One region of the Ralstonia psammae genome, then DNA from elsewhere that is predicted to be linked to it. Evidence: predicted binding sites of a transcription regulator. Region 1 holds the regulator's gene; each other region holds the start of a gene.
The links. Region 1 encodes FNR, which switches genes on or off when oxygen is low (the NO sensors DNR and NnrR bind a similar motif). Its sites were predicted from a motif close to TTGATNNNNATCAA; they were not measured.

Region 1 (5,933 bases):
GCCAGACATCATCAGCAGGTTGGGCAGCGTACCCGCACCAAAGGCGAGCATGACCACGGCCCCCGAGGCAGCGTTGCCTGCCAACAACGCCACAGCCAATGCGCCGTAGACCATGCCGCACGGCACCAGCCCCCACGCCATACCCGTGATATACCGGCGCAGCAACGGCGGCTGACGTTGCAGCCTGCCGCCCAGCGTGGCGGCCACTCGAGACAGGCCACCCGCGACGCGGCCGAGCCAGCGCTCAAGCCACACACTGCGCCACGCATCTCCGGCAGACCGCACAAGCAGCAAAACCCCGTAGGCGAGCAGCAACGCACTGGCGAAGGCAAACAAGCCGCGTTGAATCGGCAGCCATTGCTGGCGCCAGACGGTCGCGCCCATCGCACCCATGATTGCGCCAAGCAGCGCGTAGGTGGTCAGCCGCCCCGCATGCATGACGACCTGCTCAAACCAGAGCCTGCGACGCGACACGATCCGTACCGCCACGCCCCCACGTTCGGCCGCGAGTGCAATACCACCGCACATCGCCAGACAATGCACACCGCCTAGCAATGCAATCAGAAAAACGCTGAGCAGCGCCGCGGCACTCATCTTTCTGACGCTCCTTTGATATGGGCCAAAGTTTTCGTTTTACTGTTGCGAACTAAGCGTAATCGGCGCGATTTGCCGCATCGGAAATGTCCGATGACAAGAAGGTCGCCGTTATAATAAGCGTGAGTTGCACCACAAGAATTACTCATTTCACTTTCACGAAATTCAGCCGCCCCCGCCCCGTGCTCACTCGAATCGCACTTACCGATCAAGCCTCGCGTTGCTCCACCTGTGTACTCGGGCAAATCTGCCTGCCGGTGGGAATGAACTCGGACGACGTGCGCAAAATGGACGATTTGGTCGGCGAGCGCATCCGCATTAAGAAGGGGCAATCGCTCTACTCCCTGGGTGAGCCGCTGGAAGCGGTTTACGGCATTCGTTTCGGCACGCTCAAAACCCACCTGACGCTTGAAGACGGTCGCCACCAGATCACGGGGTTCCACCTGCCGGGTGAAATCGTCGGGCTCGATGGCATTGGCGATATGCGCCACGTGTCGGACGCTACCGCGCTGGAAGATACGGAAGTCTGCGTGGTGCGCTACGACGAGTTGCAACACCTTTCGCGCCGGCTGCCTTCGCTGCAGCATCAGTTCCTGCGCATCATGAGCAAGGAAATCTCGCAGGATCATCTGATGTTGCTCACGCTGGGTTCCATGCGTGCGGAGGAGCGCCTCGCTGCGTTCCTGCTCAACCTCTCGAAGCGTTCGGCCCAGCGCGGATATTCCTCCACCGAATTTGTGCTGCGCATGAGCCGCGAAGAACTTGGCAGCTATCTGGGTCTCAAGCTCGAAACCGTCAGCCGCCTGTTCTCGCGCTTTGCCGAAGCGGGCCTCATTCAGATCCGCCAACGGCACGTCAAGCTGATCGACCTGGCCGGCCTGCGCCAGGTCATGAGCGGTCAGGCCACCTAAGCTGCTTTCCATGGCGCCCGCTCACACGAGCGGGTGTTCATGCGCTTCGAGTTTGCCGATGCCCGGCGACACATAGAGCGTCAGCGCGCTCGACAATCCGCACAGCAACCAGAACAAAAAGAACGACATGGTGTAGACCGCCTGGGCCGACACCGTGATCTGTTCGCCGAAGAAGCGCAGGTCGGCGGGGTCCACCACCGCAAAGACCACCAGCTCAGCCAGCGCGGCCGACAGAAATGCCGGCCACAGAATCCACATCAGCAGTCGACGCTTCATCGGGCCTCCGCGTGGATGGCATGCGCCGGTGCGACGGCCGTCTTTTCGACGACTAAACCGCGCCGCACGACGTTGTCGTGAATAACGGCATCGGGATGTGACATGGCCAGCCAGATGGTGACGCCACAGCCGATCATGGCGACGAACGGCCCGGCCATCAGCAGCCACGGCCAGGGCTCGCGCCACCAGGGACGGACCGGTGCGGAAGATTGCGTTGCGTGCATCGTTGCCTCCTGTTGGGGATGCCGCGTCAGCGCGGCACGATGAAGCTCGACGGTTCGCGCAGTACGAGGCTGTCGCTACCGCTGTCTGCATGGATGACGAAGCGGATCTTGTGCGAGCCTGGGGCGGCGTCGTCGGCCGGCCGGCGTACACGCACGGGCAGCAGCCGGTTGGCCGCCGGCGGCAGTTCCAGTGTGGTCGACTCACCGCGACCGCCCTGCACGTCCAGTTCCGGCATGCCCTCTGCGGTGATGGTCACGCGCACGGGGTGCTCGGACGCGTTCATCAGCTGCAGGCGATAAACGTTCTCGATCTTGCCGCCTTCCACTTCACGCGCCAGTGCACCGCGATCGCGAATCACGTCAACCTTGAGAGGCTGACGCATCGCCAATGCCACGATGAAGCCGGCGATGAGGACCAGCATGATCCCGGTATAGATCAGCACGCGCGGGCGCAGCAGATGCCGAAGGGCTTCCTTCGGACTGAGCCGATCACGCATCGCCCGCTCCGACGTATAGCGGATCAGACCGCGCGGGTAGCGCATCTTGTCCATGACCTGATCGCAGGCGTCAATGCAGGCGCCGCAACCAATGCATTCGTATTGCAGCCCTTGGCGGATGTCGATGCCGGTCGGGCACACCTGTACACAGATGCTGCAATCGACACAGGAACCGAGACCCTGTGCTTCGAAATCGGCGTTGCGCGAACGGCTGCCGCGCGGCTCGCCGCGCTGGGTGTCATAAGTGACGACGTAGGTATCGGGATCGACCATCACGCTCTGGAAACGAGCGTAGGGACACATGTAGCGGCACACTTGCTCGCGCATGAAACCGGCGTTGCCCCATGTCGCGAATGCGTAGAAGAGCATCCAGAACGTCTGCCAAGGGCCGAGCGACAGCGTCCAGGTCTCCATGCCCAGGTCGCGGATCGGCGTGAAGAAGCCGACGAAAGTGAAGCCCGTCCACAGCGCGATCAGCACCCAGGCTGAATGCTTGGTGGCCTTGAGACGCAGCTTGCGCAGGCTCCAACGCTCACCGTCGAGCCGGATGCGGGCAAAGCGGTCGCCTTCGACATGCCGCTCGATCCACATGAAGATTTCGGTGTAGACCGTCTGAGGGCAGGCATAGCCGCAAAAGAGCCGCCCCGCCACCGCCGTAAACAGGAACAGCGCCAGCGCCGAAAGCACCAGCAGCACCGTCAGATAAATGACATCCTGTGGCCACAACACGAGGCCAAAGAGGTAGAACTTGCGCGCACCCAGGTCGAACAGCACGGCTTGGCGACCGTTCCACTGGAACCACGGCAAGCCATAGAAGATGGCTTGCGTGGCCAGCACCAGCCAGACGCGCCAACGCGCAAAGGCGCCGGTCACGGCGCGCGGATAGATCTTGCGCCGGACCTCATAGAGCATCTGCTCGGTCGGTGCGTCCTCGGCGCCCGCCGCCGCAGTAGCGGGCGTCATCGGGCGCCAGGCTGGCTCGTTGTTGCTCATTGCGCGTGACTCGTGTTGCTGTTCGACAGACCCCAGACATAAGCTGCCAGCATCCGGATCTTCTCCGGCGAGAGCAGGTTCTCGTGTGCCGGCATCGTGTTGTCCCGGCCCTTGAGGATGGTCTCGACGATGGTCGCTTCCGAGCTGCCATACAGCCAGACGCGGTCCGTCAGGTTAGGTGCGCCGAGCGCCTGGTTGCCCTTGCCGGTTGCCATGTGGCAGGCCGCGCAGACCGACTTGAAGGTCGGTTCGCCGCGTGCTGCCTTGATCGGGTCGTAAGACAGGCCCGACAGCGAGCGCACGTAGTTGGCCACGTTGACAGCCTGATTGCCGTCCACCACCGCCGCCAGCGACGGCATGACGCCGTGACGCCCCTTGGTGATGGTGGTCAGGATCGTCTCGGGCTCTCCGCCGTACAACCAGTCGTTGTCGGTCAGATTCGGAAAGCCCTTCGAGCCGCCGGCGTCCGAGCCATGGCACTGCGCACAGTTGTTCATGAACAGGCGCTGGCCGATCTCATGGGCCTGCGGGTCCGCGGCGATCTGCTTGATGTCCGTGCCGGCATAGCGCTCATAGAGCGGGCGGACCTGCGCGTCGGCCGCCGCACGCTGCGAGGCCAGCTCGCCGCGCGTGGAGAAACCAAGCACCCCGCCGTATGCGCCCAAGCCCGGGTAGAGGATCAGGTACCCCAAAGCAAAGATGCACGACAGCAGGAACATCCACATCCACCAGCGCGGCAGCGGATTGTTCAGTTCGCGCAAATCGCCATCCCAGACGTGACCGGTATCTTCACCGGCGCTGTGCCCGGGAGCCACTTGAATACGCCGCTGGGAGAACAGCAGCCAGATGCACCACACGATGCCGACCAAGGCGATCGCTGCGATGTAATACCCCCAGAAATCCGAAATGAAGTCGCTCATGATTCTGTGTCCTTATTGATGCGGGCGCGACGCATCTGCGCGCATACCAGCGACCTCGGTCTCATCGGGCAGCAGGAACGGCAGCATGGCCGACTCCGCATTGGCAGCGCGACGATGCGCGGAGAATGCCCACCAGGTGATGCCGACGAACAGCACGAGAAAAACGGCAGTCGCGATTGCACTCAGCATGGCCATGGCTTACTCCTTGGCGGCAACGGTGGCAGGCGCAGCAGCAGGGCCGACAGCCATGTCCCGGACGTTGCGCAGTTCCACACCGAGGCCTTGCAGATAGGCGACCACAGCGTCTTCTTCCGTCTTACCGGCGAGCTGCTCGCGCGCACCGGCGATCTGTGCATCCGTGTACGGCACACCGAGCTGGCGCAGCACGTGCATCTTCTTTTCGATGTCGCTGTTGTCCAGCGGCGTCTTCGACAGCCATGCATATGACGGCATATTCGATTCGGGCACCACTTCACGCGGGTCGCGCAAGTGAATGCGGTGCCAGTCATCCGAGTAGCGTTGCCCCACGCGCGCCAGGTCCGGACCCGTGCGCTTGGAACCCCACAGGAACGGATGATCGAAGACCGACTCACCTGCCAGCGAATAGTGGCCGTAGCGTTCGGTTTCGGCGCGAAGCGTACGCACCTGTTGCGAGTGGCAGCCGACACAGCCTTCGCGGATGTAGATGTCGCGGCCCGCGAGACGCAGCGGCGAATACGGCGCAATGCCGTTGACGGGCTCAGTGGTCGAATGCTGGAAGAACAGCGGCAGGATCTGCACCAGCCCTGCAATGCTGACCACCACGAGCGTCAGCACGATCAGGAACCCGATGTTCTTTTCCAGCGTCTCGTGCGAGAAAAAGCGATTGGATTGGTTGCTCATGTTCGTCTCCTCACTGTGCCGCGACCATCGGGGCCTGGGCTGGTTGAGGAATGGGCGCGTCAATGGCCTTGCTGCCCTGGACAGTTTTGAACACGTTGAATGCCATCAGCAGCATGCCGCCCAGGAAGCACAGGCCACCCAGCAAGCGAATCACATAGAACGGATACGTTGCCTTGACGGCCTCGACAAAGCTGTAGGTCAGCGTGCCGTCGGCCTCGGTGGCGCGCCACATCAGGCCTTGCATCACACCGGCAACCCACATGGCGGCGATGTAGAGCACCACGCCGATAGTCGCCACCCAGAAGTGCACCTCGATCAGGCGCGTGCTGTACATCTTCTGCTGGCCGAACAGGCGCGGGATCATGTAGTACATCGAACCGATGGTGATCATCGCCACCCAGCCCAGGGCGCCGGAGTGCACGTGGCCGATCGTCCAGTCCGAGTAGTGCGACAGCGCATTCACGGTCTTGATGGACATCATCGAGCCCTCGAACGTTGCCATGCCGTAGAACGACAGCGCCACCACGAGGAACTTCAGGATCGGGTCGGTGCGCAGTTTGTGCCAGGCACCCGAGAGGGTCATGATCCCGTTGATCATGCCGCCCCACGACGGCGCAAGCAGGATCAGCGAAAACA
Region 2 (5,933 bases), on a different contig from region 1:
TCGCCATCAACGGCATCCAGACGCAATCAGGGCAATGCCTGGACATTCTGGATCAAGCACCCGCGTTGTCTGCTCTGGGCGTCAAGGTGCTGCGTGTCAGCCCGCAATCGCGCGGTACGCTGGAGGCCGTGGCGGCGCTGGATGCCCTGCGTCTTGGCCTGCCAGTGCGGGAGGTGCAGCCGCCGCAAGGCATTGCACGCTGCAATGGCTACTGGCACGGGCAGGCCGGCATTGAATGGCTGGAGGCGCCGCAATGACGCGCTTGCGCCCACCTGAAGTGTTCGTTCGCATGGCACGCAGCCTACCGGTGCCGCTGACGTCGTTTCCCTTTGTGATGGGGCTCGATCTGGCCCGCCGCCTGTCTTGGTTGACGCCGCCCCCGGAGTTGGAAGGGCGGCGCTTTGCCATCACCGTGGAGGACCTCGGCCTGCGCGCCTGCTTTTGCTGCCGCGGCGGAGCGTTCCATACGCTTTCCGCTTCAAGCCCCGAACCCGAACTGGAGTTGCGTGCCGGCGTGGGCGATTTCGTTGCGCTCATTCGCGGCACGGCCGATGCGGACACGCTGTTCTTCCAGCGCCGCCTCAAGATTGCGGGCGACACGGAGCTTGGGCTGATCGTCAAGAATTGGCTCGATGCGGCAGCGCGCCCGGCGTGGCTTGCGCGCTGGCAATCGCGGTAGCGAGAGGGGCGCCATGTCATCACGTACGTTGCCGCTCGTCTATGCATGCTCGGGTTGTTCGAGCGTGGCGCAAGCGGCAAACCGCCTGGCTGTCGATCTGGACCGTGCGGGCAGGGCAGAGATGTCCTGCATCAGCGGTGTCGGCGGTGGGGTGCGTGCGCTCGTCAAGACGGCACGCAGCGGGCGGCCCATTCTCGCGCTCGACGGTTGCGCGCTGGCGTGCGTGAAGGCCTGCCTGGCAACGGCGGGCGTGGCGCCGGACATTCACCTCGTGCTCAACCAGTTCGGCGCCAGGAAGCGCTATCACGCCGATTGCAGTGACGATGAATTGCGTGCCGCCGCCGCGCTGGTGGACGATGCCGTCAACGTGCTCCAGCATCGGCTCGATATTGCGCTTGATTGACCTGCGGTCTGCTTTTATCCAGCGATGAGCTGACGCTGCAACGCCGTGGTGTTCGGGATCACGACCTCGCGGCCTTCCACACGGATCAAGCCGTCGCGAATCAACTGCCGCAGCGTGCGGGAAAGCGTGGCCGGTGCCAGCCCCAACTTGGATGCGACCAGACTCTTGCTGCATGGAAACCGCGTGCGATCAAACTTGCGCGGCAGCGAGAGCAGATACCCGATCAGCCGTTCATTGGCGCTTTGCAGGTTCACGGTTTCGATGTCGCACATCAGCGTGTGCAGGCGCGCGGACAGGCCCGCGAGCATTTGCCGCGCCAGGCGCGGATGCACGTGCAGGGCATCATCGATGGCGCGCTTGTCGATCCACACCAGCAGGCTGTCTTCCATGGCTTGCGCGTCTGCGGCGTAGGGGCGGTTCAGGAACATGAAAGGCTCACCAAAGCATTCGCCAGGTCCGAAGAACTCGATGACCTTGCATTGGCCGTGCGCGCCTGGCAATACGAGTTTGATGGCGCCGACCACCACGACATAGAAGCCATCTGCGCGCTCGCCGCGGTGAAACGCGAAGTCATGCCGCGACACGCGCACTGCGTGGCTGTCGCGCATGAGCACGGCCATGTCATCGTCGTCGAAGTCCTGGAACAGCGGGCTGTGCTTGAGCAGATCGCCCACATTGAGGCTGTCGTGCATGGTGTGTCACCGGCAACAGAAAGAAGAAAAGCAGGCGGCCAATGCGCGCTGGGTGCCCTCGCTGGGCAGCGTGATGGCCGGGGTTCCGGGGGCACTTCGGTAGGCTTGTAGTGCGTAGTGTTTCACGCCGCGCTGGCTGAGGTTTTGCGCCAGCGCAAGGAGCTGTGGTTCCGGCAGCCAATCGGGGTGCCACGTGGTGCGGCACTCGAATGCGGCGCCGCTTTGCAGCAGAAGATCCAGGCACGCGTCGACCGGCGCGGCGCTGCCGCGGCGGCCCGTGAGCGCGTCGTAGCGCGGTGCGCTGGTCTTGATGTCGAGCCCCACCCAGTCCACCAGCGGCAGCACGTCGGCCAGGCGCGCCGGATAGATGCCGCCGGTGTGCAGGCCAATCTTGTAGCCGAGGGCGTGCACGTCGCGCATCAGCTGCGGCAGGTGCGGCTCGCTCAGCGGTTCACCGCCGGAAAAGACGACCGCATCGAGCAGGCCCGCGCGGCGCTGCAGAAACGCGAAGACATCATCCCAATCCAGCGTGCGTGCCCGCGTCTGCAAGTGCGGGTTGTGGCAGTAATGACAGCGCCATGGGCAGCCGGCCACGAACACCACTGCCGCAAGCTGCCCAGGCCAGTCGACGCTGGAGAACGGTGCCAGGCCGCCGATGGCCGGCGGCGGGCAGTGCGGCGGCTCAGCGGGCGCGGTCTTCAACAAAGAAGCGGCGTTCACGGAATTCCCCTTGCTTGCCGATGTTGAACGAGCTGACGGGCCGGTGATAGCCCATCACGCGGGTCCAGACTTCGCAGCGCGTGCGCTGGCTGTCGTCGAGTGCAACGGTGAGGTTGGCGGTTTGTGCAACGGTGCTCATACGGAGGCTCCTTCGTGATGGAGGTGGGTGGAAGAACCTGGAACGCCCGCCGCTGTGCAGTCGCACTTGGTGTGAGGCTGCTGGGCCAGCAGTTCGGCATCGCATTTCGGACAGAACGCGTGATGGCCAGACAGATAGCCGTGCTTCGGGCAGATCGAAAACGTCGGGGTGATGGTGATGTACGGCAGGCGGAAGTTCGCCAGCGCCCGGCGCACGAGTTCCTTGCACGCCTGCGGCGATGAGATCGCTTCGTTCATATAGAGGTGCAGCACCGTGCCGCCCGTGTACTTGCTCTGCAGCGCTTCCTGGCGCGCCAGTGCTTCGAACGGGTCATCGGTGTAGCCCACGGGCAACTGGCTGGAGTTGGTGTAATACGGCTGCTCGGTCGTGCCGGCTTGCAGGATGCCTGGCCAGCGCTTGCGGTCTTCGCGGGCGAAGCGGTAGGTCGTGCCCTCTGCGGGCGTGGCTTCGAGGTTGTACAGGTGCCCCGTCGCTTCCTGGAATTCCGTCATGCGCTGGCGCACGTGGTCGAGAAGGCGTACCGCCATGGCGTGGCCGAATGGTGTGGTGATGTCATCGGCATCGCGCGTGAAGTTGCGCACCATCTCGTTGATGCCGTTCACGCCCAGCGTACTGAAGTGGTTGCGCAGCGTGCCCAGGTAGCGGCGCGTGTACGGATACAGCCCCCGGTCGATCAGCCGCTGCACGAACTTGCGCTTTACCTCCAGCACGTCGCGGCCGAGGGCGAGAAGCGTGTCGAGCCGCGCCAGCAGCGCCGCTTCGTCGCCGGCGTGGAGATAGCCCAGCCGTGCGCAGTTGATGGTCACCACACCAATGGACCCTGTCTGCTCTGCCGACCCGAACAACCCGTTGCCGCGCTTGAGCAGCTCGCGCAGGTCCAGCTGCAGTCGGCAGCACATCGAGCGCACCATGTGCGGCTCCAGATCGGAGTTGAGGAAGTTCTGGAAGTAGGGCAACCCGTAGCGCGCCGTCATCTCGAACAGCAGCGTGGTGTTCGGGTGTTCCCAATCGAAATCGGGCGTGATGTTGTAGGTGGGAATCGGGAACGTGAACGCGCGACCCTTCGCATCGCCGGCCATCATGACCTCGATGTACGCGCGGTTGATCATGTCCATCTCGGGCTGGAGATCGCCGTAGGTGAAGGGCATCTCTTCGCCGCCGATGTACGGAATCTGTTCGCGCAGGTCGGCTGGGCAAGTCCAGTCGAACGTGAGGTTGGTGAACGGCGTTTGCGTACCCCAGCGGCTGGGCACGTTCAGGTTGTAGATCAGCTCCTGCATGGATTGCTTTACCGCCGCATACGACATCCCGTCGCGGCGGATGAACGGCGCCATGTACGTATCGAACGAGCTGAACGCCTGCGCGCCGGCCCACTCGTTTTGCAGCGTGCCGAGAAAGTTGACGATCTGCCCGATGGCTGCGGACATATGCCGCGGCGGCGTGGCTTCCACCTTGCCCGGCACGCCGTTGAAGCCTTCCGTCAGCAACTGCCGCAACGACCAGCCTGCACAGTAGCCCGAGAGCATGTCGAGATCGTGGATGTGGAGGTCGCCTTCGCGGTGCGCCGCACCGGCTTCGGGGCTGTAGACGTGCGAGAGCCAGTAGTTGGCCGTGACCTTGCCCGCCACGTTCAGGATCAGCCCGCCCAGGCTGTAGCCCTGATTGGCGTTGGCATTGACACGCCAGTCGCGCTGCTCAAGGTACTCGTCCATCGTGCTCTCGACGTCGACCAGCGTGTGCTTGAGCGAACGCAGCCGGGCGTGCTGCTCGCGGTAGACGATGTAGGCACGCGCGGTGCGCCAATAGCCGGCGTTCACCAGTACCTCTTCCACGCAGTTCTGGATGATTTCGATATCAGGGCAGGGAAGCGGGGCGAGATGTCCGAGCACGCCCGCGGTCAGGCGCTGCGCCTCGACGGTGTCGAATTCGCCGATGGCCTGGCCGGCTGCGGCGATGGCCTGGCGGATCTTCTGCGCATCAAACGGTGCCAATGAACCGTCGCGCTTGGTGACTTGCCTGCTGACCTGTGTGCTCGTCATGGGGTACTCCATCTAGTGGTATGGAGTCAGACTAGCACTACATATTGTGGTCAATGAGCCTGAATGACCTGGATTTTTGAATCGCTTGACCCCGGTCAACCGGTTCGTGTGTGACGCGGAAAGTGCGTGTCACTGTCAGTCGACGATGAACAGCCGGGCGCCATTCTTGGTGTACGACTGATGGGCTTCAGCATCGTCGCCCACCTGATAGCTCATCCCGGGCGTGAGCGTGAACTTGCGGCCGTCTTCCAGCGTGGTTTCCAGCTCGCCATCCAGGCAGAACAGGATGTGGCCCTTCTTGCACCAGTGGTCAGCCAGGTAGCCGGGCGTGTACTCGACCATGCGCACGCGGATGCGGTTCGACGCGTCGCCAAAGTAGCGGGTGCGCCAGATCGCCATGCCGGTCTCGCCAGTGTGTTCGGTCGGTTCAACGGCGGACCAGTCGGTCGTGCCAAAGGCGAAGGGTGCCATTTTCATCGCGGGCTCCGGTGGGTGACGTAAGTCCACGATGGTATCAGCGGCTTACGTGGTGCAAGCGTCGCATTTCATGTGCTTTAAACGGCGCTTGTTGGTACGCCCCGACGGCATTGCGTGCGGCTCAATAATCCGCCGCGCGCCGGCCGATTCCACTGCCCATGCGGCATCGCAGCAGAGCGCCAGAGGCGCCATATCAATGTATGCAGAAATTGCATGGTGCTATGCAACATCGACATAACGATCGCCATGCGCTTCTCTAATATCGTCGCTTTTTACAAAGCGTGACGAGCTTGGGCCGGCCCTTGGCCCCATGAGATCCGCGTCTGCGTGCGCCGTCCCTCCGGCCACGGATATTCCTTGGAGAAAGTCTTGAACACCAAACGTCTGACCTCTCACATCGGGCTGGCAATGCTGCTGGGCATTGCTGTCGGCTGGGGTTGCCACGAATACGCCAAGGACGCCGCGGCGGCCAAGGACATCGCTTCGTACTTCAGCATCATCACGGACATCTTTCTGCGCATGATCAAGATGATCATCGCGCCGCTGGTGTTCTCGACCCTGGTGACGGGCCTGGCGAGCATGAGCGGTGGCCGCTCGGTCGGCCGGGTGGGCCTGCGCGCGATGGTCTGGTTTGTGTGCGCGTCGGCCACGTCGCTGGCGCTGGGCATGCTGCTGGTCAACTTCTTCCAGCCGGGTGTGCACATGAACCTCGCGCTGCCGGATGTGTCGGCCACCTCGGGCCTGAAGACGGGCGACTTCACGC
Region 3 (5,933 bases), on a different contig from region 1:
CGGACCTCACCCGGCCCAGGCGTTGGCGTAGGCACTTCACGCCAGACCAATGGCTTTCCGGCCCCTTCCATCACCATGGCCTGCATCGATTCGGACATCGCAGTCTCCGAGTGTGGCGTGTCCTGTCAGTATGGATGCGTGCTGCGGAACGACGTCCCTGCAGTCGACCATCGACTGCGCCAGATCAATCGGGAGGCGTTGCCGCGCGCAATACTGAATGGGTGCAATGCAACGGCCATCCGTATCCACTGAATGTCTTCACTGCTGTCCTTCTCGGTTGCCTTGGGCGTGGGGCTGGCGATCGGCCTCGAGCGCGAGCGTAGTCATGCCGACAGCGTGGAGCTGCCGGCGGGCATGCGAACGTTTGCGATTGGGGCGCTGGCCGGTGCCATTGCGGCAAGCGTGCCCATACCGTTTGCCGTGCCCGCGGTGTTGCTGACGGTCGCGGTTTTGGCGGCCCTGGGTTATCACCATTCCGCCAACCTTGACCCTGGCGTGACGACGGAACTCGCACTCGTTGCGACCACGCTGTTAGGCGCCTACGCCGTGAGCGAGCCCGAAATGACGGCGGCCCTCGGTACGGTGCTCCTTGTTCTGCTCTATGCCAAAGCGGGTTTGCATCGCTTTGCCCGCACGGTCATCACCCAGCGGGAACTCGCCGATCTGTTGATCCTTGCCGTAGCAGCATTGCTGATCTGGCCGGCGGTTCCCGACCGGCACATGGGGCTGCTGAACGCCTGGAACCCGCATACGCTGTGGCTGGTTGTGCTGCTTGTCATGCTCACCGGCAACACGGGCCATTTTGCGGCGCGATGGTTTGGAGCGCACCTCGGCTTGCCGCTGGCCGGCCTGTTCAGCGGCTTCGCATCGAGTGTGGCCACGATCACGGTCATGGCCGCGCACGTCCGAAAAGATCATCGCCTCGTTGGCGGTGCGGTTGCCGCGGCGCTGCTGTCCAACGTCGCTACGCTGGTGCAGATGGCGTTGCTGATTGCCGCTATCAACATCGACTTGCTGCGCTTGCTGGCCGGCCCGCTGGCAGTGGGCATGATGACGACCGTGGCATGGTCCGCTCTATGGATATGGCGTGACAGCGAGCCCCGTCAGGAGGCGCCCGAGAACTCGGGGTCGTCCATCAACTGGCGCGTCGCGATTGGTTTTGCCCTTTGGACGGCGGCCTTGCTGCTTGCTGCGGCCGCCGCTCGAACATGGTTTGGGACAGCCGCGGTGGTGGCTGTCACCGTGTTTGGTGCATTTGCCGATGTGCATGCCGCGACGGCCTCCATCGCAACGCAGGTTGCCGGCCACACGCTGCAGCCGTCTACAGCGGGCACGTTGGTGATGCTTGCGCTGACAGCCAACACGTTTTCAAAGGTCGTTGTGGCCATCAGCGGAGGCCGCGCTTTTGCCGGCAGGGTCATCACCGGTCTGCTGACCATGCTTCTGTTCAGCTGGGCGCTGTTGTGGTTTGTCGCCTAGTCAATCCCGGCCAATGCCCAGCACCCAATAGAGCGGGCACATGCGGATCAGGCCCGTCGCCAGAGGAATCAGCCCCAACCAGCCAACCCACGCGGGGACCTTGCCAAAAACCGCAAGCAAAATCATGGCGATGCCAATCAAGATGCGGACGGCGCGGTCCGCGGTTCCAACATTGGTCAACACGGCAATACTCCTAAAGGGTTGGGTCAAGAATTAGAGAATCAAATCGGACGGCGCATGCTGGTGTGATTTTCCAGCGTTGTCGCGGCCGAGAATGCCGGCCAGCAAGGTCCATTCGCCGCCTATCGCGCGGATGGCGTCGTCCAGACTGAGCATGCCCACCAGCCGTTGCTGACGATCGACCACTGCCAGACGGTGCAGGCCGTGGCTCAGCATCGAGCGCAAGGCTTCACTGATCACGGCGTCATCGTGGATGGTCAGAAGACCGCGCGTCATGACTTCCGATACGGCGGTCTGGGTGCAATCGTCGCAGCTGGCGATGCCGTGCACCACCATGTCCCGGTCTGTCACGATGCCCACCACCCGCGTCCCCCCCGGGGTGAATTCCGTGACAAGCAACGCCCGGGCACCTTCATCCCGCATCAACCGGGCGGCTTGCTGCAACGTTGCCGTTGCCTGGACGTGGACGATGCGGTGGGAACAAATCTCGTCGACCCTCATGCTGAACTCCGATGCGCGTACGTTTTCACTATAAGAACGGGCCGGTGTCAGAGGTTGATCCTGCACAAGGTGCCGTGACCTTCGACTGCACACCAGAAGGGCAGCGGATGGCTGACAAGTCTATCGAGCGTTGGGCTCGTCCCATTGAGGCAGATCAACTGGCATTGCGCACCGGTCCGGCTAGCCAAACGCTGATGTAAATCAAGGGGTGATCCGCCAAGTGGTCCAACATGGAATTCAGCCAGCCCGCTGGGGGCAGATAACGGATTCGTTGGAGGCACATCATGTACGACAGGATTCTGGTAGCGGTGGATGGCAGTCCTACGGCAAATCGCGCGCTGGATGAGGCAATCCAGCTTGCACAAAAGCTTGGTTCTGAGCTGGTCATCGCCCACGTGATCGACAACTCGTATCTGATGTACGACGTTGGCTATATCGATGTCGGCGCCTTTACCGAGGCACTGGTCAAACAAGGCAAACAAATCGTTGCCGACGCGCGTGCCAAGGCCGAAAAGGCAGGCGTGCACGTCCACAGCGTGGTGGTTGACGATCCCATCGGGACGTTCGATATCGGGACTGCCATTGAGCAGGCGGCCCACAACGTCGGTGCCCAAGCCGTGGTGCTGGGCACGCATGGGCGACGCGGCTTCCAGCGTTTGCTGCTGGGCAGTGTGGCCGAGAGCGTGATACGCCTGAGCACGCTGCCGGTGCTGCTGGTCCGCGCATTGCCGTCGGAAACACCGCACGCGGCTACGGAACCCCTGAGCAATGCCGTCATTGCCTAACCGGGTGACTCATCTTCTGACACGACATCGGGATCTGACCATGAGCTACGCCAGCGTGATGGTGCATCTGGACCGCAGCGAACGCGCCATGCACCGCCTCAACCTTGCGGCGCAGTACGCACAGGCGCACAACGCCAAACTTGTCGGCATCTATGCGAGCTTTGCGCCAAGCCTCAGCTGGTTCTACATGATGGAGAACGCTGCCCGCTATCTGGAGGAAGACCGCATCCGGCGGGACAGCATCCGGGATGCCGTGCACGCGCGCTTTCGCCAGGCGACGGAGGCGCTTTCCGTGGAAACGGAGTGGCGTGCAGTGGAAGGCGACCCTGTGGCGCTGGTGCTGCGTGAAGCACGGGAGGCCGATCTTCTGGTCGTCGGACAACGGAACCACGACGACGCGGATGAATTCATCGCCGTCGACTTTGTGGAAACACTGGTCTTGGAGTCGGGCCGCCCGGTGCTGGTTGTGCCGTATGCGGGCAACTTCACGGCGTTGCCACAGCGCGTGCTGGTGGCCTGGAACGGTGGGCGCGAATCGGCGCGCGCGCTGCACGATGCCATGCCAATGATGACCGGCGCGAATGTGCGCGTGCTGCAGATCACCAGCACCCGGCCAAGGCACTGGGCAGAAGAAACCACGGTGGGTCAGGTAGCACGTGCGCTGAACGCGCGCGGCATCCATACGACGGTGGAAGAGGCCGACTGCGCAGATTCCGACGCCGCCGTGGGTGAATTGCTGCTCTCTCGGGCGGCCGATTTCAATGCCGATCTGATCGTGATGGGCGCCTACGGGCACAGCCGCCTGCGCGAACTGGTGCTGGGCGGGGTGACACGCACGCTGCTGAAGACGATGACTGTGCCGGCGCTGATGTCGCACTAGGCCTCGACCGGGATGGAATCTTAGGAGATCCCCATGAAGAACGATATCCAGCTCAAGCACGATGTCGAAGAAGAATTGCAATGGGACCCGGCGGTGGATGCCAGTCGCTTTGCCGTGCAGGCCAAGGACGGCGTCATCACACTCTCCGGTGGCGTCGACACGTTTGCCGACAAGCACGCCGCTGAAGAGGCGATCCGGCGTGTTGCCGGCGTGACCGCGCTTGTCGTCCATGTGGATGTAAGGATGCCGCCGGATATGGAACGCCCGGATGACGAGATTGCACAGGCGATCAGCAGTGCGTTGCATTGGAATGCATCGGTGCCGCCGGATGCCGTCCGGATCACCGTCGAAGACGGGGCCGTGACCCTGCGCGGCGAAGTCGACCAGGACTTCCAGCGTCGCGCGGCGCTGGACACCGTGCGCAAGGTGCGCGGCGTGAAGTCTGTGGCCAATGCGCTGACATTGCGCCCCGCTGCGGGTCCAGCCGATCTGTGCGATCGCATTGCAAAGGCGCTGCAACGCCAAGCTGCGGTCGACGCCTCGCGCCTCAGTGTTTCCGTGGCGGAAGGGACGGTGACCTTGTACGGGCCGCTGCGCAACCTCAACGAGTGCCGTGCGGCCCGTGAGGCCGCATGGGACGCGCCGGGCGTGCGTGCCGTCGTCGATCAGATGTGGGTCGGCTCCTAGAGGCAATTGACCCGTTCCATTGCTTTTGAAATCCCTGGAGTACGAGATGGAAAAGAAGCTGATCGTGTACTACTCGCGCACCGGTACGGCACGTCAGGTGGCAGAGCAGATGGCTGCGCAGAGCGGATGGCAACTTGCCGAAGTGACGGACGAACATCCGCGCGCCGGCTTCCTGGGCGATGCGCGCTGCGTGATCGAAACGGTATTCCATGCGCGCGCCAAGTACCGCTATGAAGGTCCACCGCTTGATGAAGTCGAACACGTCATCGTGATCGCACCCATCTGGATGGGCCACCTGGCGTCGCCCATGCGGGACTTCCTGGCTGACCAATTGCCGGCGTCCAGGCAGTTGTCCGTGATTTGTGTCATGGCGGCCCGCGGGGCGTTCAGGGCTGTCGAAGAGATCATGCGCATCACTGCCACCATTCCGGCGCCGGTGCTAGCGCTGTTCCAGCGCGACGTGCTCAGCGGGTTGTCGCAGGAAGAGATGGCGGGCTTTATCGATCAGGTGAAGACCGCTGGCCGGTGGGAGCAATCCAGACAGCGGCCGGCCTGGCTCTCACCAACGGAGGCCTGAAGCCGGGCACGCAGTTTGACACTGAATCAACCGTAGGAGACTGGGCATGACCCGCTTTACCGAGGCGCAATGGGGCCGGCTGAGGAGTTTGCTCGACGAGCAGGAAGCGCGCGTGCAGCGCCAGTTGGCCGCGTTGGGAGCATCTGCTGAGCCGGTGCCGCGTGAAGCGCCGTTCGAAAACGCGGAGCTTGCTGATGAAGAGGCAGGGGACCAGACGAACGACGTCATGCTCGCCCGTTACCGAAGCGAGCTTGAGGAGCTGAGCGCTGCACGCGAGCGCATGCAGCAGCACAACTACGGTATCTGCGTCGATTGTGGCGAAGCGATTCCGTTTTTGCGCCTGCAAGCCCAGCCGACCGCCATGCGCTGTCTATCTTGTCAAACGGCGCATGAGCGCCGCTGGGCATAGCGAGGCGACGATCTCTAGCAGGACCTAGCAGGAGCGAGTGATGAAAAGCGATTTGGGTATCAAGCAGGACGTCAACGACGAACTGCTTTGGGAACCTGCGGTGGATGCCGCAGCGATTGGTGTGGAAGTGGAAAACGGCGTGGTGACACTGACCGGCCACGTGCACAGCTACATGGAGAAGCTCGCAGCCGAGCATGCAGCCGAACGTGTGGCTGGCGTGCGTGGTGTCGTGCAGAAAGTCGAAGTTCGCCTGCCGGGAGCACACACGGACGCAGATGTTGCTCAAGCGGCCCGTGACGCGCTTGAATGGCAGGTCAGCCTGCCGTCCAACCGCATCGAGGTGCTGGTCGAAAACGGCTGGGTGACGCTCTCGGGTGAGGTGGACTGGCCCTACCAGAGCGAACAGGCAGCGCATGCGGTGGGATCGCTGCGCGG
Region 4 (5,933 bases), on a different contig from region 1:
GCGGGCCGGCGCACCGAGTACTTCCGCATCAACCAAGAAATTCACCAACTCATCATCGACGGCACGGCCAACCCCGTACTGGCTGGCATTTATGCCGCGTTGATGAGCAAAGTGCACCGCGCGCGCGGCGCGGCCAACGCCGACATGCTGCGCTGGCAGGAATCGCACGAAGAACACGAAGCCATCATGGCCGCCCTTCGCGAGCCCGGGCGCCCGCGCCTGGCACACGTGCTGCGCCACCACTCGGAAAACACCGCCAAGGAAGTGCTGAGCGTCGTGGCCCACAGCCTGGCCGAGGCCGGCCACCCCGTCCGATCCACCAAGGAAGCCCCCAAGAAAGGAGCGCAATGAAACTCGTACGCGTGGGTGCACCCGGCGCAGAACGTCCAGGCCTGATCGACCCGCAAGGCCGCGTACGCGACCTGTCAGGCGTGGTCAGCGACCTGGGGCCGCAGCAGTTGTCCGAAGCCGCCCTCGCGCAACTCGCGGGGCTCGATATGCACGCCTTGCCGGTGATACCGGATGCCCGCTTTGGCGTGCCATGGAGCGGCATCGGCAAGATCATCGCGATCGGCCTGAACTATGCCGACCACGCAGCCGAGGCCGGCTTGCCGCCCCCAGCAGAACCCATCATCTTTCTCAAGGCCAACAGCGCATTGAACGGCCCCAACGATGCAGTCATGCTGCCGCGCGGGTCGGTAAAGACCGACTGGGAAGTTGAACTCGGTGTAGTGATTGGCAAGACCGCGAGCGATGTTTCACGCGAAGAAGCGCTCTCGCACGTGGCAGGCTATTGCGTGGTGAACGATGTGTCCGAGCGCGAGTTCCAGCTTGAGCGCGGTGGCACGTGGGACAAGGGTAAGGGCTGCGACACCTTCTGCCCCGTCGGCCCATGGTTGGTCACACGTGACGAAGTGCCCGACCCGCAATCGCTTGGCCTGTGGCTCGACGTCAATGGCGAACGCGCGCAGCGGGGCAACACAGCGACCATGGTGTTTGGCGTAGCGCATCTGGTGAGCTACGTCAGCCGCTTCATGACACTGCACCCGGGCGATCTGATCTGCACCGGCACACCGCCCGGCGTGGGCATGGGCGCCAAGCCACCGCGCTATCTACGCGCAGGCGACATCATGTGCCTGGGCATCGACGGCCTCGGCGTGCAGACGCAGACGGTGGCCGCCTACACCAGGGCCTAGGCATACGGTGCCGCACGCTCAGTGCGGCTGCGCCGCCACCAGCTTGCGCATGGCACCCACCAGCTTTGGGTCCACGGCGCCCAGCGTATTGGTGCGCGCATTGATGCGCCCTTCCGCATCCAGCAGCAGGATCGTGCTCGAATGGTTGAAATCGCCATCGGCCAGACGACGGTATTGCACGCCCAGCAATGCCGCCACCTCGCGCGTGCCGCTGGCGTTGGCACGGGCAAGCTGCCAGTGCGCATCCGCATTGTGCGCGGCGGCAGTTTTCTTGAGCGCTGCAACGGTGTCGCGGTCAGGGTCGACCGTCACCATCAGGACACGCACGCCATCGTGCGCGGGCGTGCCTCCCTTGGCCAGGGTCGCGCGAATGGTCTCGAAGATCATGGGACAGACCATCTGGCACGACGAATAGAACATGCTCACGAGCACCGGCTCGCCGCGCAGGTCGGCCAGGTGAAAGACGCGGCCGTTCTGGTCAGTCAGCACCACATCGGATTGATACAGCGAGCCCGGGGCGAGCGGCCCCGCAGCAAGGGCACTGGCCGTCGCGCCGGCCAGCAGGAGCGCCGCGAAGGCGCGTCGGATGAAAGTCGTGAACATCATGGATGATCTCCATTGAGGGATCGGGCGCAGCGAAAGCCGAGGCTGCCTGTGGCATCTGCGCCTTCAAGTGAAGACAGCAACGCCACGCGCATCAGCACGGCGTAGCTGTCGCGACGCACGATGCTGATGGCACCGGCGCCGCAGAACTTCTGCTTGTCGGGGTCGCCCTGGGTGCGGCTGTCTCCGGCAATGAACAGTGCATTGAAATCGTCGACCCACTCCCAGATCAGGCCGTGCAGATCGCGTACGCCATGGACATCCGCTGGGCCGCCAACGGGTGGCAACACACGCGTGGCGGGTCGCTCGTACCAGCCGAGAATGCGTTGGGCCCATTGCGGGTCGTTCCGGGCGTCAGCACGGGTGGCGTCGGCCGCGGCGGCAAACTCCCATTCCAGCCACGTCGGCAACCGCGCGCCTTCGCTTTCGCAATAGGCGCGCGCGGCAAACCAGCTCACGCCGGTCACCGGCGCTTGCGGCGATGCCTGCGCATCGGCGTGTGTCGCGTCGGCCCAGTCGGCAAGGTAGGCCTTGCCGGCAAAGACTTGCGGCACACGGCCACGCTGCCAAGCCTCATGACGTTGCACGAAGGCCTGGAATTCGCCGATGGTGACGGGCGTGGCGCGCAACTCAAATGGCTCGATGCGCACCCGCTGCGGCAGCCCCGGTGCGTTCTGCGGCAGCACGCTGTCGAAATCACCGCCGGGCAACTGCACATAGGCGGCACCGTGTGCGGCGGCACCGGCCAGCGCCATCAACATGGCAGCAATGTGCAAGGTCAGGCGGGCCATGGTCGTGCAGATCCGCTTAATGTTCGGCCACGGCCTTGGCGGGTGCCGGCTGGGCACGCACCTTCTTCACGTCGTCTGCGCTCACGCGGCCGCCAGGGTTGTCCCAGCTGTTGAGCACGTAGGTCAGGATGTTGGCGACCTCGTCATCATTGAGCTGCGTCATCGGCGGCATGACGGAGTCGTACTCCTGACCGTTGACCTTGATCTTGCCGTTCAGGCCATGCAGCACGATATTCATCGCACGCTTCGGGTCTGCTGCCAGGAAATCCGACTTGGCCAGTGGCGGGAACACGCCCGGCAACCCGGCGCCGTTGCCCTGATGGCACACCGAGCACGTGCCCGCAAACAGCGCGCGCCCTGCCTGCACCTGATCCTGGACCGTCAGCGTGCCGCTCTCCGACGCCTGGGTCGCCCTGGTGACGGCGCTCATGTTGGGTGCGGCACGATCGCCCAGGTACACGGAATCCAGCTCCTTGCCGGAATAGACGAGCTTGTTCTCTGGGCCATCCACCTTGAGGATGGCCATGGCGCCCTTGTTGAAGGCACGGAAGATCGAGTGGTCAACCAGCACATAGCTTCCCGGCACGCGCGCGGTGAACTTCACAACCGCCGCGCCGCCCGCCGGGATCAACGTGGTCTGCACGTTCTTCTGCACGTTGGTGCCGCCCTCGTAGCGCACCTGGTCAAAGATGGCACCGATCACGTGGAAGCTGGAGACCAAATTGGGCCCGCCGTTGCCAACGAAGATGCGTACCGTTTCACCCACCTTGGCGTGCAACGCCTTGTCACCAGTGAGCGCGCCTTCCGCACCGTTGAACAGCACGTAGCTCGGGCGCTCGTCGATGGCCTTTTCCATGTCGAACGGCTGTAGGCCCTTCTCGCGGTACTTGCCGGCGGTATAGAAGTCGCCCTGCATGACGTAGTACTCGTGATCAACCTTGGGCAAGCCCTCGGGCGGTTCGACCAGGATCAGGCCGTACATGCCGTTGGCGATATGCATGCCCACGGGCGCGGTGGCGCAGTGATAAACGTAGATGCCCTCGTTGAGCGCCTTGAAGGTGAACTGTGATTCATGGCCCGGTGCGGTAAAGCTCGACGCTGCACCACCGCCCGGCCCTGTCACGCCGTGCAGGTCGATGTTGTGCGGCATCTTGCTGCCCGGGTGGTTCTTGAGGTGGAACTCCACCGTGTCGCCCTGCCGCACGCGGATGAAGCTGCCGGGAACGGTGCCCCCGAACGTCCAGAAGGTGTAGCTGACCCCTTCGGAGATCTGCATTTCCTTCTCGACCACTTCCAGTTCCACGATGACCTTGGCCGGATAGTTCCGGTGGACTGGTGGCGGCACAAGCGGCGGACTCGTAAGGACGGCGTGGATCGGCTCGCCACGTGGCGGGCCAAAGTCGCCCGGCAACTTGGCGCTGGCGGCGCGGGCCGCAGTGCCCGCAAGCACTGCGCCCAGCACCACAGAAATCAAGCCCGCGCGCATCAGGCTGCGGACGGTGTGAAGACGGCTCATTTTTTCCCCCGTATATCGGTCTGGTGTCGTCCGCTCCACGTTAGGCCCCGGCAGCCAGTAGGGCTTTGATACAGCGCAAACGAAAACCGGCCCCGACCAGCACATCCGCCCCGCCGCATGGCGGGCAAGCCCAGTCGTGGCGTGATTCGCCACATCAAGATGCCCACAAAACAAGCATCTGATATACATCAATAACGGCGGAGATTCTCCTCATTAATATAGTTGCATCCTTAATGCATCTTTTTGATGCAACACCCACAGAGGGAATCCCATGACTCAGTCCACCTCCACCATCCAGCTCGACCTCCGCGTGCTGGCGCCGCGCGAGCGCCATCCGCTGATCTTCTCCGCCTTTGGGGAACTCGGTATCGGCCAGAGCCTGGAGCTGATCAACGATCACGATCCACGCCCGCTGCAGTCGCAGTTTCAAGTCGAGCGCCCAGGGCAGTTTTCCTGGGACTACCTTGAGCGCGGCCCCGGCACGTGGCGCGTTGCCATCACCAAGGTGGCGTCTGCCGCCAGCGCCGGCCACTGCTGTGGCGGCTGCGGTGGTGGCGCCTGAATTTCCGACTGCATCCTGCAAGGAACCTTGTCATGAAAAACAATCAGAGGCTGTGGCGGTGGCTCGGCCTGATCTTCATTCTGTCGTTCGGGGCATTGGGCTATCTGGGGCGGCAGATCTATCTGGCAGCGCCGCCGATTCCGCATGCCGTTGTCACCTCTGTGGGCGACGTGCTCTTTACCGGCGAGCAGATCCAGCGCGGCCAGGAAGCCTGGCTGGCGGCCGGTGGCCAGCAACTTGGCACCGTCTGGGGCCACGGCAGCTACGTTGCGCCTGACTGGTCTGCCGATTGGCTGCACCGCGAAGCCACAGCGCTGCAAGCCATCCGCGCGCATCAGCAGTTCGATACCGATGGACCGCTGACGACCGTGCAGCAAGCCGCCGTCGATGCCAGCGTGAAGGAGGAAATGCGCCGCAATACGTACGACGCAGATCACGACATCCTGACCGTGTCGCGCGAGCGCGCGGAGGCCATCCGCGGTGTGGCCCAGCATTTCGAGGCGCTGTTCGGCACCGATCCTTCACTGGCAACGTTGCGAGATCAATACGCCATGGCCACCGGCGTGCTGCCCGAGCCGGCCGATCGCGAAGCCCTGGCGGCGTTCTTCTTCTGGACGTCATGGGCCGCCGCTGCCGACCGCCCGGGCGAGACCGACATCTCGTACACGAGCAACTGGCCGCATGAGCCGCTCGTGGGCAACACCATGACCGGCGGTGCCGCCGTGTGGTCAATGGTCAGTATCGTGCTGCTGCTGGGCGGTATTGCCGCCATGCTGTGGCTGCAAGGCAGCAGCAAGCACGAAGAAGAGGCTGCGCCGCTGCCGGCCGATCCGTTCCTCAACGCGGTCGCCACGCCATCGATGAAGGCCACGCGCAAGTACTTCTTTGCCGTGATCGGGCTGATGCTGGTGCAAATCGGCATGGGTGCCATCACCGCGCACTATGCGGTGGAAGGTGAATCGTTCTTCGGGATTCCGCTGGCGCAGGTGCTGCCGTATGTGATCAGCCGCACCGTGCACACGCAATTGGGCGTGCTGTGGATTGCCACGGCGTGGCTGGCCACGGGCCTGTACATTGCGCCGCTGCTGTCGGGGCGTGAACCGAAGTTTCAGAAGCTGGGCGTTGACCTGCTGTTCTGGGCGTTGATCTTTATCGTGGTGGGCTCCATCGCCACCGGCTGGCTCGGCACGCTGCAGCATCGCGGTGCAGACTTCGGCTTCTGGATCGGCAATCAGGGGCTGGAGTACACCAGCATGGGCCGCGTG

Region 2: a site for FNR is predicted at 4,779-4,792, ahead of R2N16_RS19150 (ribonucleoside triphosphate reductase). Genes of this name have one in related genera too.
Region 3: a site for FNR is predicted at 2,352-2,365, ahead of R2N16_RS16910 (universal stress protein). Genes of this name have one in related genera too.
Region 4: a site for FNR is predicted at 4,285-4,298, ahead of R2N16_RS08845 (DUF2249 domain-containing protein). Genes of this name have one in related genera too.

The regions. Positions count from the first base shown of each region.
Region 1 covers NZ_CATZBU010000002.1:180,846-186,778, forward strand. The annotation lists gene R2N16_RS04490 (sulfite exporter TauE/SafE family protein) at 1-594, opposite strand, end outside; gene fnr (fumarate/nitrate reduction transcriptional regulator Fnr) at 777-1,505, shown strand; gene R2N16_RS04500 (hypothetical protein) at 1,527-1,781, opposite strand; gene R2N16_RS04505 (FixH family protein) at 1,778-2,005, opposite strand; gene ccoG (cytochrome c oxidase accessory protein CcoG) at 2,032-3,495, opposite strand; gene ccoP (cytochrome-c oxidase, cbb3-type subunit III) at 3,492-4,415, opposite strand; gene R2N16_RS04520 (cbb3-type cytochrome oxidase subunit 3) at 4,428-4,610, opposite strand; gene ccoO (cytochrome-c oxidase, cbb3-type subunit II) at 4,614-5,297, opposite strand; gene ccoN (cytochrome-c oxidase, cbb3-type subunit I) at 5,308-5,933, opposite strand, start outside.
Region 2 covers NZ_CATZBU010000011.1:33,793-39,725, forward strand. The annotation lists gene R2N16_RS19120 (U32 family peptidase) at 1-257, shown strand, start outside; gene ubiT (ubiquinone anaerobic biosynthesis accessory factor UbiT) at 254-679, shown strand; gene R2N16_RS19130 (putative zinc-binding protein) at 693-1,082, shown strand; gene R2N16_RS19135 (Crp/Fnr family transcriptional regulator) at 1,097-1,774, opposite strand; gene R2N16_RS19140 (anaerobic ribonucleoside-triphosphate reductase activating protein) at 1,781-2,494, opposite strand; gene nrdD (anaerobic ribonucleoside-triphosphate reductase) at 2,457-2,633, opposite strand; gene R2N16_RS19150 (ribonucleoside triphosphate reductase) at 2,630-4,693, opposite strand; gene R2N16_RS19155 (DHCW motif cupin fold protein) at 4,829-5,170, opposite strand; gene R2N16_RS19160 (dicarboxylate/amino acid:cation symporter) at 5,540-5,933, shown strand, end outside.
Region 3 covers NZ_CATZBU010000008.1:136,068-142,000, forward strand. The annotation lists gene R2N16_RS16890 (zinc-dependent alcohol dehydrogenase family protein) at 1-98, opposite strand, end outside; gene R2N16_RS16895 (MgtC/SapB family protein) at 253-1,479, shown strand; gene R2N16_RS16900 (YgaP family membrane protein) at 1,480-1,662, opposite strand; gene R2N16_RS16905 (CBS domain-containing protein) at 1,693-2,160, opposite strand; gene R2N16_RS16910 (universal stress protein) at 2,445-2,945, shown strand; gene R2N16_RS16915 (universal stress protein) at 2,986-3,825, shown strand; gene R2N16_RS16920 (BON domain-containing protein) at 3,859-4,512, shown strand; gene R2N16_RS16925 (flavodoxin family protein) at 4,559-5,089, shown strand; gene R2N16_RS16930 (TraR/DksA family transcriptional regulator) at 5,136-5,498, shown strand; gene R2N16_RS16935 (BON domain-containing protein) at 5,539-5,933, shown strand, end outside.
Region 4 covers NZ_CATZBU010000003.1:452,577-458,509, forward strand. The annotation lists gene R2N16_RS08820 (GntR family transcriptional regulator) at 1-351, shown strand, start outside; gene R2N16_RS08825 (fumarylacetoacetate hydrolase family protein) at 348-1,196, shown strand; gene R2N16_RS08830 (SCO family protein) at 1,215-1,802, opposite strand; gene R2N16_RS08835 (formylglycine-generating enzyme family protein) at 1,799-2,590, opposite strand; gene nirK (copper-containing nitrite reductase) at 2,607-4,106, opposite strand; gene R2N16_RS08845 (DUF2249 domain-containing protein) at 4,378-4,668, shown strand; gene R2N16_RS08850 (nitric-oxide reductase large subunit) at 4,701-5,933, shown strand, end outside.